Defluviitalea raffinosedens: one gene and its partner. The protein of the gene in region 1 interacts with the protein of each later gene in a pairwise test. Links are inferred from orthologs where the notes say so. Each region holds a gene or a part of one and is shown in the gene's direction. Other genes may lie near its edges. The genes, in order: rpe and eno.

Region 1 (8,688 bases):
GCAGGTGAATATGCCAGTTCTTTAGCAATTCAGAGTTTTTGTGATTACGTCCATGAGCATAGAAACGATGTAATATCCAATGACAATATTCAAGAATTTTTGACAAATGCTATTGCACATACTAATAATATAGTATTTGAGAAGGCTATGCAAAATGAACTTTATAAAGGTATGGGAACAACTTTTCTTGTAGCTGTTTTGATGGAGGACATCATACATGTTGCCCATGTTGGGGATAGCAGGCTTTATATTATTGGTAAAGACGAAATACATCAGCTTACATTAGATCACTCTTTTGTTGAGGAAATGGTCCGTAAGGGCACGATTTCCGAAGAAGAAGCTCTTAATCATCCTAAGCGACATGCGATTACTCGAGCTGTTGGTACAAATCCCACTGTGGATGTTGATGTATATACATCAAAAATCGAAGAAGAAAGTATTATTCTTATGTGTTCAGATGGTTTATCCAACATGTTAAATAATGAAGAAATTATACATATTGTTAAAATTAAAGATAATTTGGATGAAATTGCGCAGACTTTAGTGGATAAAGCCAATGAAAACGGAGGACTAGATAACATTTCCGTCATTATTATTAGGGGGACGAAAGGAAGGTGAAGCAATGCTACAACGTGGTACAATATTGAGCAATCGATACGAAATCATCGAAAAAATCGGAGCTGGCGGTATGTCCATCGTCTATAAAGCAAAATGTAATAAACTCCATCGATATGTAGCAATAAAAGTATTAAGAGAGGAATTTGCTTCTGATGAAGAATTTGTTTCTCGTTTTAGAGTGGAAGCACAATCGGCTGCCAGTTTATCTCATCCTAATATCGTAAGTATTTATGATGTTGGATATGAAGATCATATTCATTATATTGTAATGGAATACATTCATGGTAAAACTTTAAAGCAAATTATTGAGGAAGAAGCACCTTTTACGTCAGAAAGAGTTCTTAGTGTGGCAATGGATATCGCATCAGCGTTACAACATGCCCATAAAAAAAATATTATCCATAGAGATATAAAACCACAAAACATATTGATTACAGATGAAGGGGTATTAAAAGTTGCAGATTTTGGTATTGCCAGAGCGGTAGACTCATCAACAGTTGTTACCACAGGAAATGCAATTGGTTCTGTACATTATTTTTCACCGGAACAAGCCAGAGGTGGTTATATAGATAAGACAAGTGATATTTACTCTTTAGGGATTGTCATGTATGAAATGGGGACCAAAATGCTTCCCTTCGAAGGAGAAAGTCCTGTTACGGTTGCCCTAAAACATATAAATGAAGATATTCCCTCACCAAGAAGTTATAACACTGAGTTATCTACAAGTCTCGAAGATATTATTATAAAAGCTACCCAAAAGAAGCCTGAAAACAGATACAGGAATATTGATGAAATGATTAAAGACATGGAACAATCTTTACAACATCCTAACGGTAGTTTTGTAAAAATACCTGATATAGAAAATTCACCGACTATTCAAATGTCTGAACAAGATATGAAATTGCTAAGAGGCGATAAGAAAAATAGTATTAATGAAAATAAGGAAGAAGTGGATAAGAAGGAACAAGTTCCTGAAGAAAAAGATCCCAGAGAAAAATGGGTTACAGCAGGAGCTGTTTTTACAGCTTTTATTCTTATTTTTGTTATAAGTGCAATAGGCATTAAATTTATTCAAAGTTATTTAGAACCGAAAGTGGTTGCAGTGCCTTCTCTTGTTAATCTGGATATTGAAGAGGCTAAAGCACTATTGGAAGAAAAAGAATTGATTCTGAAAGTAAGCGATGAAGCTTATCATGACGAGATTCCTGAAGGAAAAATCATCATGCAGGATCCGGAAGAAGGTACGATTATCAATTTAAACTCAGAAGTTGAAGTAGTAGTCAGCAAAGGTGTACAAACCGTTGAAGTACCTGATGTAGAAAATAGAGATTATGCTTATGCGAAAAGTATGTTAGAAGATTTAGGTCTGTATATAAGAAGAGATGCTCAATATAATGATTCAGTAGATGAAAATATTGTGATCTCTCAAGAGCCAAAAGCAGGCACTATGCTGAAAGCTGGTGAAATGGTTATATTAACTGTGAGTTTAGGACCTGAAATAAAAACAGTCATTGTTCCTAATCTTCTCAATTTAACTGAACAAGCTGCAAAGAATCAATTAATAAATTCAGGACTTGGCATTGGACAGATTACATATATACCTCACAGTGATGTTGCAAAGGGATATGTAGTGAGTCAAAGCATACAAGCTGGAGAAACCGTAAAAGAAGGTTATAAAGTTGGTTTCGTTGTCAGTGAAGGAAAAGAAGAACAGCAAGAACCATCAGAAAGTCAACATCCAAATGAATCTCCATCAACTGGGCCAGTGGAAAAACATATTACCATATTGGCTCCCCTTGATTCGAATACTGATACATTCCACGTTAGAGTAAGATTAAATGGAGAAAATAATTTTATTTATGAGCAAACTCATTCAATTTCGGATTTTCCTTTAGATATTGCTGTAACCGGTGAAGGGACAGGGTATATTGAGGTATATATGAATGATGATATATATTATAGAGAATCCATTGATTTTGAGTAATATGAAGGAGGTAATATGATCACTGGAACTATTGTTAAAGGGATTGCCGGATTTTACTATGTTAAAGCAGAAGACAAAATATATGAATGTAAGGCAAGGGGTAAATTTAGAAATACTAACATTACTCCTTACATAGGTGATATCGTAAAAATTATTCCTGATGAGAGTCAGTTGACTGGAAGTATTATTGAAATATTACCAAGAAAAAATCTCTTAATTCGTCCGCCAGTTGCAAATATAGATCAAGCGATTATTGTTTTTGCTGCAAAAAGTCCGGATCCCAATCTCCAACTTTTAGACAGATTCTTAGTATTGATTGAAGAGCAAAATTTAGATATCTGTATATGTATCAATAAAATCGATTTAGATATTGAAAAAGATTATGAAGAGATTAAGTCTGTATATGAAAGAGCAGGTTACAAAGTCATTTTAACAAGTACGGTTTCAAATATAGGAATTGAAGAATTAAAAAGAGAATTAATGAGTAAAACCTCTGTTTTTGCAGGTCCTTCCGGAGTAGGTAAGTCATCATTATTAAATAAAGTAGATGCCAACTTAAAACTGAAAACAGGAGATATTAGCCAAAAAGTAAAGAGAGGGAAACACACGACACGTCATGTAGAACTCCTTGCTTTAAGCGAGGGAGGTTTTGTTTTAGACACACCGGGTTTTAGCTCTCTTTCCCTAGAGCATATTTCTCCTGATGTACTTCAAAAGTATTTTAAAGAATTTAATTTATACAGGGATTACTGCAAATTTTCTGAATGCAGTCATATTCACGAGCCTCAATGTATGATTAAGCAAAAGCTAAATGAAGGTATGATTGATCAAGGAAGATACGAGCGCTATAGATTCATTTATAACGAACTTGAATCAGCAAAGCAAAGGAGATGGTAAGACATGATAAAATTGGCTCCTTCCATATTATCGGCAGACTTTTCTCAATTAAAAGATGCAGTACAAATACTGGATAAAGGGGGAGCACACCTTGTTCATATTGATGTGATGGATGGACATTTTGTGCCTAATATAACTTTAGGACCCCCTGTCATCAAAAGTTTAAGAAAACATACGAAGCTTCCGTTTGATGTTCACTTAATGATCTCCAATCCGGATCAGTATTTGGAGAGCTTTCATGAAGCAGGGGCTGATATCTTGACTGTTCATGCTGAAGCATGCACACATCTTCATAGAACCGTTCAACAGATTAAGAAATTAGGAATGAAAGCAGGCGTTGCTTTAAATCCGGCAACAGATTTAAGTGTCTTAAAATATATACTCCCTGATATAGATATGGTTCTTATTATGACTGTTAATCCTGGATTTGGGGGACAAACATTCATTCCTCAATGTTTAGATAAAATTAGAGAATTGTCTAAGTATATTCAAGAAAATCAGTTGCCTGTAGAAATAGAAATAGATGGAGGAGCCAATTTAGATAATGCAGAAGAAATTATTAAAGCAGGAACAAATATTTTAGTAGCCGGCTCAGCAGTCTATGATACACCTAATCCTGTTGAAACGATACAAGAATTTATAAAAGTATTTAGTAAATTTGGAGAGTAATAATGAATATATTAATTTTGGCCGGCGGAGAAATAAAAGATTATTTATTTTATAAAAAATACGTTGATGAGGCTGATTTTATTATTTGTGCAGACCGAGGAATGGAACACGCAAGAATATTAAATTTAACTCCAGATCTCATTATTGGAGATTTTGATTCAGCTTCTGAGGAAACTATATTATTCTTTAAAGATCAGAATGTTCCTTTTGAGACCTTTCCTTCAGAAAAAGATAAAACAGATACTGAAATTGCTTTGGAATATGCAATTGCAAAAAGACCTTCTCATATATGGATTGTTGGCGGAATAGGAACTCGCTTTGACCATACCTTGGGAAATGTTCATTTGCTTTATTCAGCGCTAAAGCAAAATGTAGCAGCAACACTTATAAATGAGCATAATCAAATTTACTTAACAGATCGGGAAGTAATAATCTATGGGAATAAAAATGATATTGTATCTTTAATACCTTTTACGATGGAAGTAAAGGGAGTATGTACTGAGGGACTTTATTATACACTTAAAGATGCAACATTAGTTGCTGGCAGCTCCTATGGTATAAGTAACGTAATGCTTTCTTCAAAAGCCCGTATAAGGCTCCAATCTGGATTGTTGTTAATCATTCAGGCCAAGGACAATTAAAAAACGGACTCGACAGATCATATGTTGAGTCCGTTTTGCTTTGCACACATTAAAAATATATGGAATAGACTATAATAAGCAATATTATTGATTAAGGAGAAGGAAATGAAAAAAAGAGTATTGGGGCTAATATTTATTGCAATGGGAATTGGCATGCTTCTTGTTTTTCTTCTTCCTGGGACTACATTTATTATTATTTTGTCTATAATACTTATTTTGCTAGGTTATATTTTTTTATCATAAAATTTTAACGGAGGTGGAAGAAGTGAAAATCATGGTAGTCAAAATGCCAAAATTTCTTGGTTCCATATTAAAAAAATTATGCGGTATAAAATCTAGTTAAGATAAGAATGGGATTGAGCGTTTTTTGAAATAAGAAGACTAGCTTCTTTATGGGTTTTCTATGCAATAAAAAAACAAAGTTCTAAAAAGAACTTTGTTTTTTTAATTTGCACGAACAACTGCATTAGAACGTAAGCATCTTGTACATACATTTAATGTCTTATTTGCTCCATTCACTACAGCTTTTACTCTTTTAATATTTGGTTTCCATTGTTTATTGGATCTTCTATGAGAGTGGCTCACTTGAATACCAAAGTGAATACCTTTTTGACAGATATCGCATTTTGCCATCACACAACACCTCCTTTGAATTCCATCACCGTGACACAACAAAACTATTTTATCAGATACTATATCATAATGCAAGGGAAAATATATTTTTATTATATATTTATTATTGACAATTTTATTTTGAAAAACTAGAAAAGATGATATAATATATAATAGCATACTCTATAGTGATATTGTGATGAAAAAATGATGATGCAGGAGGTTACGCTATGGTTGGTAGTTTAATGAATGAATATGGAAATATATTTATAGAAGAGGAAGTCATTGCGCGTATTGCCGGATTAACAGCAATGGAATGCTATGGAATCGTAGGAATGGCAACAAAAAACGTTACTGATGGCTTAGTACAGTTGTTAAGAAAAGAGAGCCTCACTAAAGGTATTAAGGTATATATTAACGAAAATGGTGTAACAATTGATTTTCATATTATCGTTGAATACGGTACTAAGATTTCTGCTGTGGCAGACAATTTAATTAATACCGTTAAATATAAAGTTGAAGAATTTATTGGACTAAAAGTAGAAAAAATCAATATATTTGTCGAAGGTGTTCGAGTAGACAATTAATGGATACAAAGGAGGCAGCAAAGTGAGTATTTTATCTATAGATGGTTCTACGCTAAAAAGAATGATCATAGCAGGAGCAAATTATTTAGAACAAAACAAGCAAATTGTAGATGAATTGAACGTCTTCCCAGTTCCAGATGGAGATACAGGAACAAATATGTCTCTAACGGTATTAGCGGCAGCCAGAGAAGTTGAAAAGTCTGATTCAAATGATGTATTTGAAATTGCAAAGGCAGCCGCTTCTGGTTCTTTAAGAGGTGCAAGAGGTAATTCAGGAGTTATTTTATCCCAACTTTTTAGGGGTTTTTCTAAAGGACTTCAAACTCATAGTACCATAGACACTGTTGCCTTGGCAGAGGCTTTTGAAGAAGGCGTTAAAACTGCTTATAAGGCAGTTATGAAACCAAAAGAAGGCACAATTTTAACTGTGGCCAGAGAAGCAACTGAAAAAGCATTGCAATTATCATTGGAAACAGATAATATAGAAGAATTTTTGAAAGAAGTACTTTCCTACGCCCATACTGTTTTGAAAAAAACGCCAGACATGCTTCCGGTTTTAAAACAAGCAGGAGTAGTTGATGCAGGAGGAAGAGGGCTTCTTTACATTATCGAAGGTGCTTTAAAAGCTCTAAGCAGCAAAGAGGATATTCATTTGGAGGAAAGTGTTTCTGCAGGAATCAGTAAAGGTTCTTACAGTGCTTTGTCTACCATAAGTAATGAAGATATTACATTCGGTTATTGTACAGAGTTTATTATTAATCGTTCCGAAAATAATCCGTCACAAATTAGTGAACTAAGAGAATTCTTGAATTCAATCGGTGACTCCATAGTAGTCGTTGAGGACGATGAGGTGATCAAAGTACATGTACATACAGACCACCCGGGACAAGCGATTGAAAAAGGATTGACTTTTGGTTCATTAACGAATATGAAAATTGATAATATGCGCGAACAGCATAGTAATAAAGTTATAGTTGAAGAAATCAAAGAATCAAAACCTCAAGAAAAGAAACCAATAGGTTTTATAGCTGTTTCAATCGGTGAAGGCATTCAGGAGATTTTTAAAGGTCTAGGTGTTGACTATATTATTCAGGGTGGGCAAACTATGAACCCTAGTACAGAAGACATTTTAACTGCTGTTGAAAAGGTAAATGCAGAAAAAGTAATTATACTTCCTAATAATAAAAATATTATTTTAGCTGCAGAACAAGCTCAACAATTGTCTAAAGACAAAGAAATTTTTGTTGTCCCCTCTAAAACGATTCCTCAGGGAATAGCTGCGATGATTGGATATGAGCCTGATCATTCGATCGAAGAAACTTTAGAATCCATGAATGAGAGTATGTCTTATGTTAAGACTGGCCAAATTACTTTTGCAGTCAGAGATACCGTTATTGGGGATCGAGAGATTAAAAAGGGAAATATACTTGGAATGGATGAAGGAAATATTGAAGTAGTTTCTGATAACTTAGAAGAAGCAGTATATGAATTGATTGATAAAATTGTGGACGAAGACAGTGAAATCGTAAGTATATACTATGGAGAAGATGTTAAAGAAGAAGAGGCCATTAAAGCTAAAGAATATATTGAAGAAAATTATCCTGATTGTGAAGTAGAAGTGCATTTTGGTGGTCAACCTCTTTACTATTATATTTTTTCAGTTGAATAATAGATGATCTAAGCAGAGGTTACATTTTAAAATTTATACTGTATAAAAGGCTAGAGATTTATATTCATTTCTTTAGCCTTTTCTTAATGAAAGGAGTTTTTTATGAATCTTTCAGATCCTGTAGAATCTATAAAGGGAGTGGGAGAACAGACCTTAAAAAAGCTTAATAAATTAAATATATATACAGTTGGTGATCTTTTATATCATTTTCCAAGAGAATATGAAGACAGATCTAAAATAAGAAAAATTAGTGAAATTGAATATAATGAAGTGAATACAATATTAGCTAAAATAGGTACACTGCCTCAAAACCTTAAAAAAGGTCGTCAAATTCTTACAAAAGTCAATTTAAGAGATGATAGCGGCAGTTTATTTGCTGTTTGGTTTGGACAACCTTATTTGAAAAAGCAGTTTCAATTAAATGATACCTATCTTTTCTCTGGAAAAGTGACGTTTAAATATGGTCAAATTCAAATGGAATCACCAGATTATGAGAAGGTGGCAGAGGATCAAAATATTTTTGCAAGGCCCATTATTCCTATTTATCCCAGCACATATAAGTTATCTCAAAAGATAATAAGACAGCTCATTCGTAATGCATTGGATGAAACTCAAAATCAGTTGATAGAATTTTTACCTTTATGGATTCGTAAAAAATACCAATTAGCTGACTACAATTATTCGATGAACAATATACACTTTCCAGAATCTGATCAAAGTTATTTTATTGCCAGAAACCGTTTAGTTTTTGAAGAACTTTTTTTGCTTCAGATGGGTCTCATGAGTATTAAAAATCAAATGGATCAAAAAAGAAAAGGTATTGCTTTTAAATCCATAAGTGAATTAGGTGAATTTATCAGGAGTTTGCCGTTTGAACTCACCAGTGCTCAAAAAAGAGTAGTTGAAGAAATAAAAAAAGATATGATCAGTGAAAAGGTAATGAATCGACTGGTACAAGGAGATGTTGGCTCAGGGAAAACCATAGTTGCTGCAATTGCCTTGTTCATAGCT
Region 2 (8,590 bases), on another replicon or contig:
ATGTTGTAGCAATCAACGATTTAACAGATCCTAAAACATTAGCTCATTTATTAAAATATGATACTTGCTTTGGCAAATTCGAAGGAACAGTTGAAGCTAAAGAAGGCGCTTTAGTTGTTAATGGAAAAGAAATCAAAGTGCTTGCAGAAAAGAATCCAGCTGATCTTCCTTGGAAAGAATTAGGTGTAGATATCGTAATCGAATCTACAGGTATTTTCAGAAAGAAAGAACAAGCTCAATTACATATTGATGCAGGTGCAAAGAAAGTTATCATCTCCGCTCCTGGAAAAGGAACAAAATCTATTGTTATGGGAGTTAACGAAGGGGATTATAACCCAGCTGAAGACCATATCGTTGACAACGCTTCTTGTACAACAAACTGTTTAGCACCATTTGCTAAAGTGCTTCATGATAAATTTGAAATTAAGAGAGGAATTATGACAACAGTTCACTCTTATACAAATGACCAAAGAATTTTGGATTTACCTCACAGTGACTTAAGAAGAGCTCGTGCTGCTGCTGAATCCATTATTCCTACAACAACTGGTGCTGCAGAAGCAGTTGCTAAAGTTATTCCTTCTCTTAAAGGAAAATTAACTGGTATGGCTATGCGTGTACCTACTCCTACAGTATCTGTAGTTGATTTAACTGTAGAATTAGGAAAAACTGTAACAGTTGAAGAAGTTAATGCTGCTTTAAAAGCTGCTGCTGATGACAAAGTATTAGGATACACTGAAGAACCATTAGTATCCATCGACTTCAAAAAAGATCCTCGTTCCTCCATCATTGATGGATTATCCACAATGGTAATCGATGGAAACTTAGTAAAAGTTGTTTCCTGGTATGACAATGAATGGGGTTATTCAAACAGAATTGTTGACCTCACAAAATACATTGCAGAACGTTTATAATTAGGTAGACCAAAAGGTCCGGTTTTGTAGTTATGACTATAGGACCGGACCTTCTTTTAATAAATCGGATTGAGAATATTGAGGAGGGAAACCCATGCTTAAGAAAAAGTCAGTTGATGATATCCAAGTTAAAGGGAAAAGAGTATTAGTTAGATGTGATTTTAACGTACCATTAAAAGATGGTGTTATTACAGATGAAAATAGACTTGTTGCAGCACTGCCAACCATTAAGAAATTAATCAATGACGGTGGAAAAGTAATTCTTTGCTCTCACTTAGGAAAACCAAAAGGAGAACCTAAACCAGAATTATCTTTAGCACCTGTTGCAAAAAGATTAAGCGAATTATTAGAAAAAGAAGTAGTATTTGCAAAAGATGATACTGTAGTTGGAGAAAATGCAAAAAAAGCTGTTGCTGAAATGAAAGAAGGAGACGTTGTTCTTCTTGAAAACACAAGATATCGTAAAGAAGAAACTAAGAATATTGATGATTTTAGCAAAGAACTTGCAAGTCTTGCAGACGTATTTGTAAATGATGCTTTTGGTACAGCACACAGAGCTCACTGCTCCAACGTTGGAGTTACTCAATTCATCGAAGGAGACTGTGCAGTAGGGTATTTAATGCAAAAAGAAATTGAGTTCTTAGGTAATGCAGTAAACAACCCAGTAAGACCTTTCGTTGCGATCTTAGGCGGAGCAAAAGTATCTGACAAAATTAATGTAATTAATAACCTCCTTGATAAAGTAGACACATTAATTATTGGCGGCGGAATGGCTTATACTTTCATAAAAGCATTGGGTCATGAAGTAGGTAAGTCATTATTAGAAGCTGACAAGATTGACTATGCAAAAGAAATGATTCAAAAAGCAGAAGAAAAAGGCGTAAAATTATTACTTCCTGTAGACCATGTAGTGGCTCAAGAATTTAAAAATGATACTCCATTTAAAGTAGTACCAAGAGGAGGAATTGAGCCTGATTGGGAAGGTCTTGACATTGGACCAGAAACAAGAGCACTTTATGCCGAAGCTGTAAAAGATGCTAAAACAGTTGTTTGGAACGGACCTATGGGCGTATTCGAATTTGAAAACTTCGCGCAAGGAACAATGGCAGTTGCAAAAGCTTTATCAGAAACAGATGCAACAACCATTATCGGTGGAGGAGATTCTGCTGCAGCAGTAAACCAATTAGGATTTGGCGATAAGATGACTCACATTTCTACTGGTGGCGGAGCTTCATTAGAATTCCTTGAAGGTAAAGAATTACCAGGCGTGGCAGCAGCAGACGACAAAGAATAATTCAGGAGGCTTTATGATGAGAAAAAAAATTATTGCAGGAAACTGGAAGATGAATAAAACTCCTTCAGAAGCGGTAAAATTAGTAGAGGAATTAAAGCCTTTAGTAAATACTACAGATGTTGATGTAGTATTTTGCCCTCCTTTTGTTTGTCTTCCAGCTGTATTAGATGCAGTTAAAGGAACAAACATCGCTGTAGGTGCTCAGAATATGCATTATGAAGAAAGCGGAGCATATACAGGAGAAGTTGCACCTAATATGTTGGTAGAGTTAGGTGTTAAATATGTTATTATCGGACATTCTGAAAGAAGAGCTTATTTTGCAGAAACCGATGAAATCGTAAATAAGAAAGTTCTCAAAGCTATTGAACACAACCTTATTCCTATTATTTGCGTAGGAGAAACGTTAGAGCAGAGAGAACAGGGGATTACAGTTGATTTGGTTCGACTTCAAACCAAAATTGCTTTAAAAGATGTTCCAGCAGAAAAAGCGAAAGATGTAGTCATTGCTTATGAGCCTATCTGGGCAATTGGTACTGGTAAAACAGCTACATCAGAGCAAGCTGAAGAAGTTTGTGCTGCAATTCGTCAAGTAGTTGCAGAAATTTATGATGCTTCTGTAGCTGAATCACTTCGCATACAATACGGCGGAAGTGTAAATGCCGAAAATGCAAAAGAGCTTTTTGAAATGGCAAATATTGATGGAGGCTTAGTTGGTGGAGCAAGCTTGAAAGTAGATTTTAGCAAAATTGTGAATTACAACAACTAAGATTGTTCATAAAAGGAGTATTAAAATGAGAAAAAAACCAACCGTGTTGATGATCCTTGACGGTTTTGGATTAAATGACCGCTGTGATGGAAATGCTGTATGTCAGGGGAAAACCCCTGTACTCGACAGTCTCATGAAAAAATATCCTTTTGTAAAAGGATATGCCAGTGGAATGGACGTAGGCCTTCCTGAAGGTCAAATGGGAAACTCTGAAGTAGGGCATTTGAACATTGGAGCAGGTCGAATAGTATACCAAGAACTGACAAGAATCACGAAATCTATTCTAGATGGAGACTTTTTTGAAAACGAAGCACTGCTCAGTGCAGTTGAAAACTGTAAGCAAAACAATTCTTCCCTTCACCTGTATGGTCTTTTATCCGATGGTGGTGTACATAGTCACAACACACACCTGTACGCACTGTTGGAATTAGCAAAAAGACATGGTTTGTCAAAGGTTTATGTACATGCTTTCTTAGATGGCAGAGATACTCCTCCTGCATCCGGTAAAGATTATGTTCAACAATTACAGGACAAAATCAATGAACTCGGTGTGGGAAAGATTGCAACCGTGATGGGAAGATATTATGCGATGGACCGTGACAACAGATGGGAAAGAGTAAAACTTGCATATGATGCGATGGTTTTAGGTACCGGAGAAAAAGCCGAAGATGCAGTGCAGGCAGTGCAATTATCTTATGAAAATGAAGTTTATGATGAGTTCGTGCTTCCAACAGTTATTCTGACCAATGGTGAACCAACGGCTATGATTCAACCTCATGATTCTATTATTTGCTTTAATTTTAGACCTGACAGAGCAAGAGAAATCACAAGATGTTTTTGTGATGAAGAATTTAGTGGTTTTGAAAGAGCCAACGGTTTCTTCCCAGTGAAGTACGTTGCTTTTACTGAATATGATATCACCATTAAAAATAAATCTGTTGCCTTTAAGCCTACAAAACTTACAAAAACTTTTGGAGAATATCTGGCTGAAAAAGGTTTAAAACAGCTTCGTCTTGCAGAAACTGAAAAATATGCTCATGTGACTTTCTTTTTCAATGGTGGAGTAGAAAAACCAAACGAAGGAGAGGACAGAATATTAGTTCCATCTCCTAAAGTGGCGACTTATGATCTCAAACCAGAAATGAGTGCCATTGAAGTTACAGATCGTCTTGTTGAGGCAATTCTTTCTGAAAACTATGATGTCATTATTATTAACTATGCAAACCCTGATATGGTAGGACATACAGGTATCATGGGTGCTGCAGTTAAAGCGATAGAAACAGTGGATGCTTGTGTAGGTCGTGTAGTAGATGCAATCTTAAAAGTAGACGGTCAAATGTTTATCTGCGCTGACCATGGAAACTCAGAACAATTGGTTGACTACGAAACAGGAGAACCTTTTACAGCACACACGACAAATCCAGTACCATTTATCTTGGTAAATGCCGGTGAAGGAATAGAATTAAGAGAAGGTGGAAAACTAGCAGATATTGTCCCCACTCTTCTTGACCTAATGGGACTTGAAAAACCAGAAGAAATGACTGGAAATTCTCTTCTCATTAGAAAGTAGTAAAGACCTGCTTAATAATAATTTTATATTATTGAAAGGAGAAGCAAAATGAAGGGATATTTAGAAATCTTAGACGTATTTGCTAGAGAGATTCTTGATTCCAGAGCCAATCCAACAGTAGAAGTTGAGGTTATTGTTGATGCAGAAGGAAGACAAGTAGTAGGAAGAGCTGCTGTACCTTCTGGAGCATCAACAGGAGCTTTTGAAGCTGTAGAATTAAGAGACGGCGGAGACAGATATGTAGGTAAGGGTGTTCAAAATGCAGTGGATAATGTTAACAACATTATTGCAGAAGAAATCATCGGTATGAATGCTCTTGACCAAGTTGCAATAGACAAAAAAATGATCGAATTAGATGGGACACCAAACAAAGGTAAATTAGGTGCTAATGCAATTCTTGGGGTATCTATGGCTGTTGCAAAAGCAGCCGCAGAAGCTTTAGATATGCCATTATATCAATATCTTGGCGGATTTAATGCTAAAGTGATGCCTGTACCAATGATGAACATCTTGAATGGCGGAAAACATGCAGATAACACAGTAGACCTTCAAGAATTCATGATTATGCCAGTTGGTGCAAAATCCTTCAAAGAAGCTTTAAGAATGTGTGCAGAAGTATATCACAGCCTTAAGAAAGTATTAAGTGAAAAGGGATTATCAACTGCAGTAGGTGATGAGGGTGGATTTGCTCCTGACTTAGCAACATCAGAAGAAGCAATCCAAGTTATTATTGATGCAGTTGAAAAAGCAGGATACAAACCTGGGGACGATATCCGTATTGCAATTGATGCTGCTGCTTCTGAATTATACAATGAAGAAACAAAGAAATATCACTTCCCTGGCGAAAGCAAAATGAAAGGTCAGGAAATAGCAAGAACTTCTGAAGAAATGGTTGCTTACTATGAAGAATTAGTAAATAAATTCCCAATTATCTCTTTGGAAGACGGTTTAAACGAAGAAGACTGGGAAGGATGGAAGCTGTTAACTGAAAGATTAGGTAAGAGAATTCAATTAGTTGGAGATGACTTATTCGTAACCAACACCGAAAGATTATCCAGAGGAATTGAATTAGGTGTTGCTAACTCCATCCTTATTAAAGTAAACCAAATCGGAACATTAACCGAAACTTTCAATGCTATTCAAATGGCTAACAGAGCAGGAATGACAGCAGTTGTTTCTCATAGATCCGGAGAAACTGAAGATGCAACGATTGCTGACATTGTTGTAGCTGTAAATGCAGGACAAATTAAGACCGGAGCACCTTGCCGTTCTGACCGTGTTGCTAAATACAATCAGCTTCTTCGCATTGAAGAAGAATTAGGCGATGTAGCAGAATATTTAGGTTTGGATGCATGGTTCAATTTAAAATAACTTATTGAATGAATCACACATTAATTATATGGAACGAATGAATTAGTTATATGGAACGAAATTGATATGGAGCGAGATCACTCGGCAGAAATGCCGAGTATTTTTTTCTCAAATCATCTTGCTTAAAAAATTTTGATATGCTAAAATGAAAACATTGATGATAGGAGGTGTAGAAGTGAACGTACTTTCAATTATTTTATCTGTTATATATGTACTATTGGCTATTGGATTAATTACTATTGTTCTCCTTCAGGAAGGAAAATCAGCAGGTTTAGGAAGTATAGGTGGTGCAGCAGAAACCTATTGGGGAAAAAACAAAGCGCGTAGTTTGGAAGGGACTTTTGAAAAATATACTAAGATCGGTGCAGGATTATTCATTGTTCTTGCCTTGATCCTTAATATTTTGATTAAATAAAACACACTTTGTATATGCAAAGTGTGTTTTTTGCAACTAAACGTTTTTATGTTTATCCTTTGATTTTTAGAGCATACTAAAGATAAATCCTTAGAATACGAAGGAAGAGGTGGAACAATGGATCAAAATGAAAAATTAAATGAAAAACTAAAAGATAGAAAACAGCTTATATTGGATTTTATGCAGCATAAAGATTACACGCCCATGAAGATTAAAGAACTTTGCATGATCTTGCAGGTTCCAAATAAAGAAAGAGATATACTCGAGCAAATCCTGGATGAATTGATTCAGGAAGGTAAAATCATTAAAACAAAACGGGGCAAATTTGCAATTCCTGAAACCTTAAACATGGTTATCGGAACCTTTCAGGGCAATGCTAAAGGATATGGATTCTTGATATTGGATGATCCTGATGCAAAAGATGTTTTCATTCCTGCAGAAGGTGTTAACGGCGCAATGCATAAGGATAAAGTTCTTTGTAAAATCACTAAACCTGCAGTGGATGGGAAAAAGGCTGAAGGAGAAATTATTCAAATTCTTGAACGTGGTTCTGATAAGATCGTAGGAACCTATGAGCAAAGCAAATACTTTGGCTTTGTCATTCCTGATGATAAAAATTTTGCAAAAGACATCTTCATTCCTAAAGGAGATAATCTGGGGGCAGTTACCGGACACAAAGTCGTGGTAAAAATCACTGACTGGGGAAAAGACAGAAGAAATCCTGAAGGAGAAATCATAGAAATTCTGGGACATATTAATGATCCTAAAACAGATATCCTGGCAATCATCAGACAATTTGACATGCCTACGGATTTCCCAGAAGAGGTAATGAAACAGATTCAAAACATTCCAGAAGAAGTACAGGAAGAAGATATAAAGAATCGTGAAGATCTTCGAAAAGTCAGGATGGTTACTATTGATGGGGAAGATGCAAAGGATTTAGATGATGCTATTTCTCTTGAAAAACTTCCTAATGGATTATACAGATTAGGCGTACATATTGCCGATGTAACCCATTACGTAAAAGAAAATACTCCTCTTGATGAAGAAGCTTTGAAACGAGGAACCAGTGTTTACTTGGTTGACAGAGTGATTCCTATGCTTCCTCATAAATTGTCCAATGGCATTTGCTCTTTAAATGCAGGGGTCGATCGACTGGCATTAAGCTGTATAATGGATATTGATGAGGATGGCATTGTTCGAAATCATAGGATTGTAGAGTCGGTTATAAATATCAATGAACGAATGACTTATACCAATGTTAAAAAGATATTGGTAGATCAAGATCCGGAACTAATGGAGAGATATAAAGATTATATTGACTTCTTTAAACTCATGGAAGAATTATGTCTTATTCTCAATAAGAAAAGGGATAAAAGAGGCGCAATTGATTTTGACTTTGAAGAAGCCAAAATTATATTGGATAAAGAAGGGCGTCCTATAGATATTCGTCCCTATGAAAGAAACATTGCCACAAGAATTATTGAAGAGTTTATGCTAGTATGTAATGAAACTATTGCGGAAGACTATTTCTGGCAGGGAACACCTTTTATATACCGTTCTCACCAGGATCCTGATCCTGAAAAAATACTTAAGCTCTCTACTTTTATCAGCAATTTTGGATACAGGATCAGAGGAACTTCCAATATTCATCCAAAAGATTTACAAAAAGTTTTGTCAGATATAGAAGGAAAACCGGAGGAAAATGTCATTAGTCGTTTGGTTCTTCGTTCTATGCAGCAGGCAAGATATACGCCCAGTAATGACGGACATTTTGGACTGGCAGCAAAGTATTACTGTCATTTTACATCGCCCATAAGACGCTATCCTGACTTACAAATTCACAGAATTATTAAAGCAAATTTGCATGGAAAACTGGATGAAAAAAATCAAAACAGACTTAGAAAGAAAATGCCTGATGTTGCAAAGCATTGCTCCATCAGAGAAAGAGTGGCTGAGGAAGCAGAAAGACAAACTGAGCAGCTGAAAAAAGTAGAGTATATGAAGGACAAAATTGGAGAAGTATATGATGGTATTATTTCAGGCATTACTTCCTGGGGGATGTATGTTGAATTGCCCAATACAGTAGAAGGTTTAGTGCATGTTTCGGATATGGATGATGATTACTATATTTTCGATGAACAGCATTATTTATTTATCGGTGAAAGAACTAAAAAAATCTACAGATTGGGCGATCAGGTAAAAGTTAAAGTTATAAAAGCTGATACCATTCAAAGAACGATTGATTTTTCCTTGGTATTCC

Evidence for each region.
Region 2: the proteins of rpe (region 1) and eno interact in binary tests that used the Escherichia coli proteins (3 or more experiments, as listed by UniProt). The link is inferred for Defluviitalea raffinosedens from one-to-one orthologs.

What each region holds. Positions count from the first base shown.
Region 1 is NZ_JAFBEP010000006.1:6,663-15,350, reverse strand. The notes cover bases 2,420-5,335. They hold rpe (ribulose-phosphate 3-epimerase), read left to right. Parts: upstream 2,420-3,502; coding sequence 3,503-4,168; downstream 4,169-5,335. Other genes in these bases: rpmB (50S ribosomal protein L28), read right to left, coding at 5,254-5,335; JOD07_RS06165 (hypothetical protein), read left to right, coding at 4,915-5,052; JOD07_RS06170 (thiamine diphosphokinase), read left to right, coding at 4,171-4,809; rsgA (ribosome small subunit-dependent GTPase A), read left to right, coding at 2,618-3,499; pknB (Stk1 family PASTA domain-containing Ser/Thr kinase), read left to right, coding at 2,420-2,602. In the rest of the region: JOD07_RS06190 (Stp1/IreP family PP2C-type Ser/Thr phosphatase), read left to right, coding at 1-618; more of pknB, read left to right, coding at 623-2,419; more of rpmB, read right to left, coding at 5,336-5,442; JOD07_RS06155 (Asp23/Gls24 family envelope stress response protein), read left to right, coding at 5,652-6,008; JOD07_RS06150 (DAK2 domain-containing protein), read left to right, coding at 6,031-7,677; ATP-dependent DNA helicase RecG, read left to right, coding at 7,780-8,688. UniProt on the Escherichia coli protein: Catalyzes the reversible epimerization of D-ribulose 5-phosphate to D-xylulose 5-phosphate.
Region 2 is NZ_JAFBEP010000023.1:17,889-26,478, forward strand. The notes cover bases 3,933-6,750. They hold eno (phosphopyruvate hydratase), read left to right. Parts: upstream 3,933-4,589; coding sequence 4,590-5,912; downstream 5,913-6,750. Other genes in these bases: gpmI (2,3-bisphosphoglycerate-independent phosphoglycerate mutase), read left to right, coding at 3,933-4,541; secG (preprotein translocase subunit SecG), read left to right, coding at 6,058-6,327; rnr (ribonuclease R), read left to right, coding at 6,445-6,750. In the rest of the region: gap (type I glyceraldehyde-3-phosphate dehydrogenase), read left to right, coding at 1-911; JOD07_RS13210 (phosphoglycerate kinase), read left to right, coding at 1,006-2,205; tpiA (triose-phosphate isomerase), read left to right, coding at 2,219-2,971; more of gpmI, read left to right, coding at 2,997-3,932; more of rnr, read left to right, coding at 6,751-8,590. UniProt on the Escherichia coli protein: Catalyzes the reversible conversion of 2-phosphoglycerate (2-PG) into phosphoenolpyruvate (PEP). It is essential for the degradation of carbohydrates via glycolysis.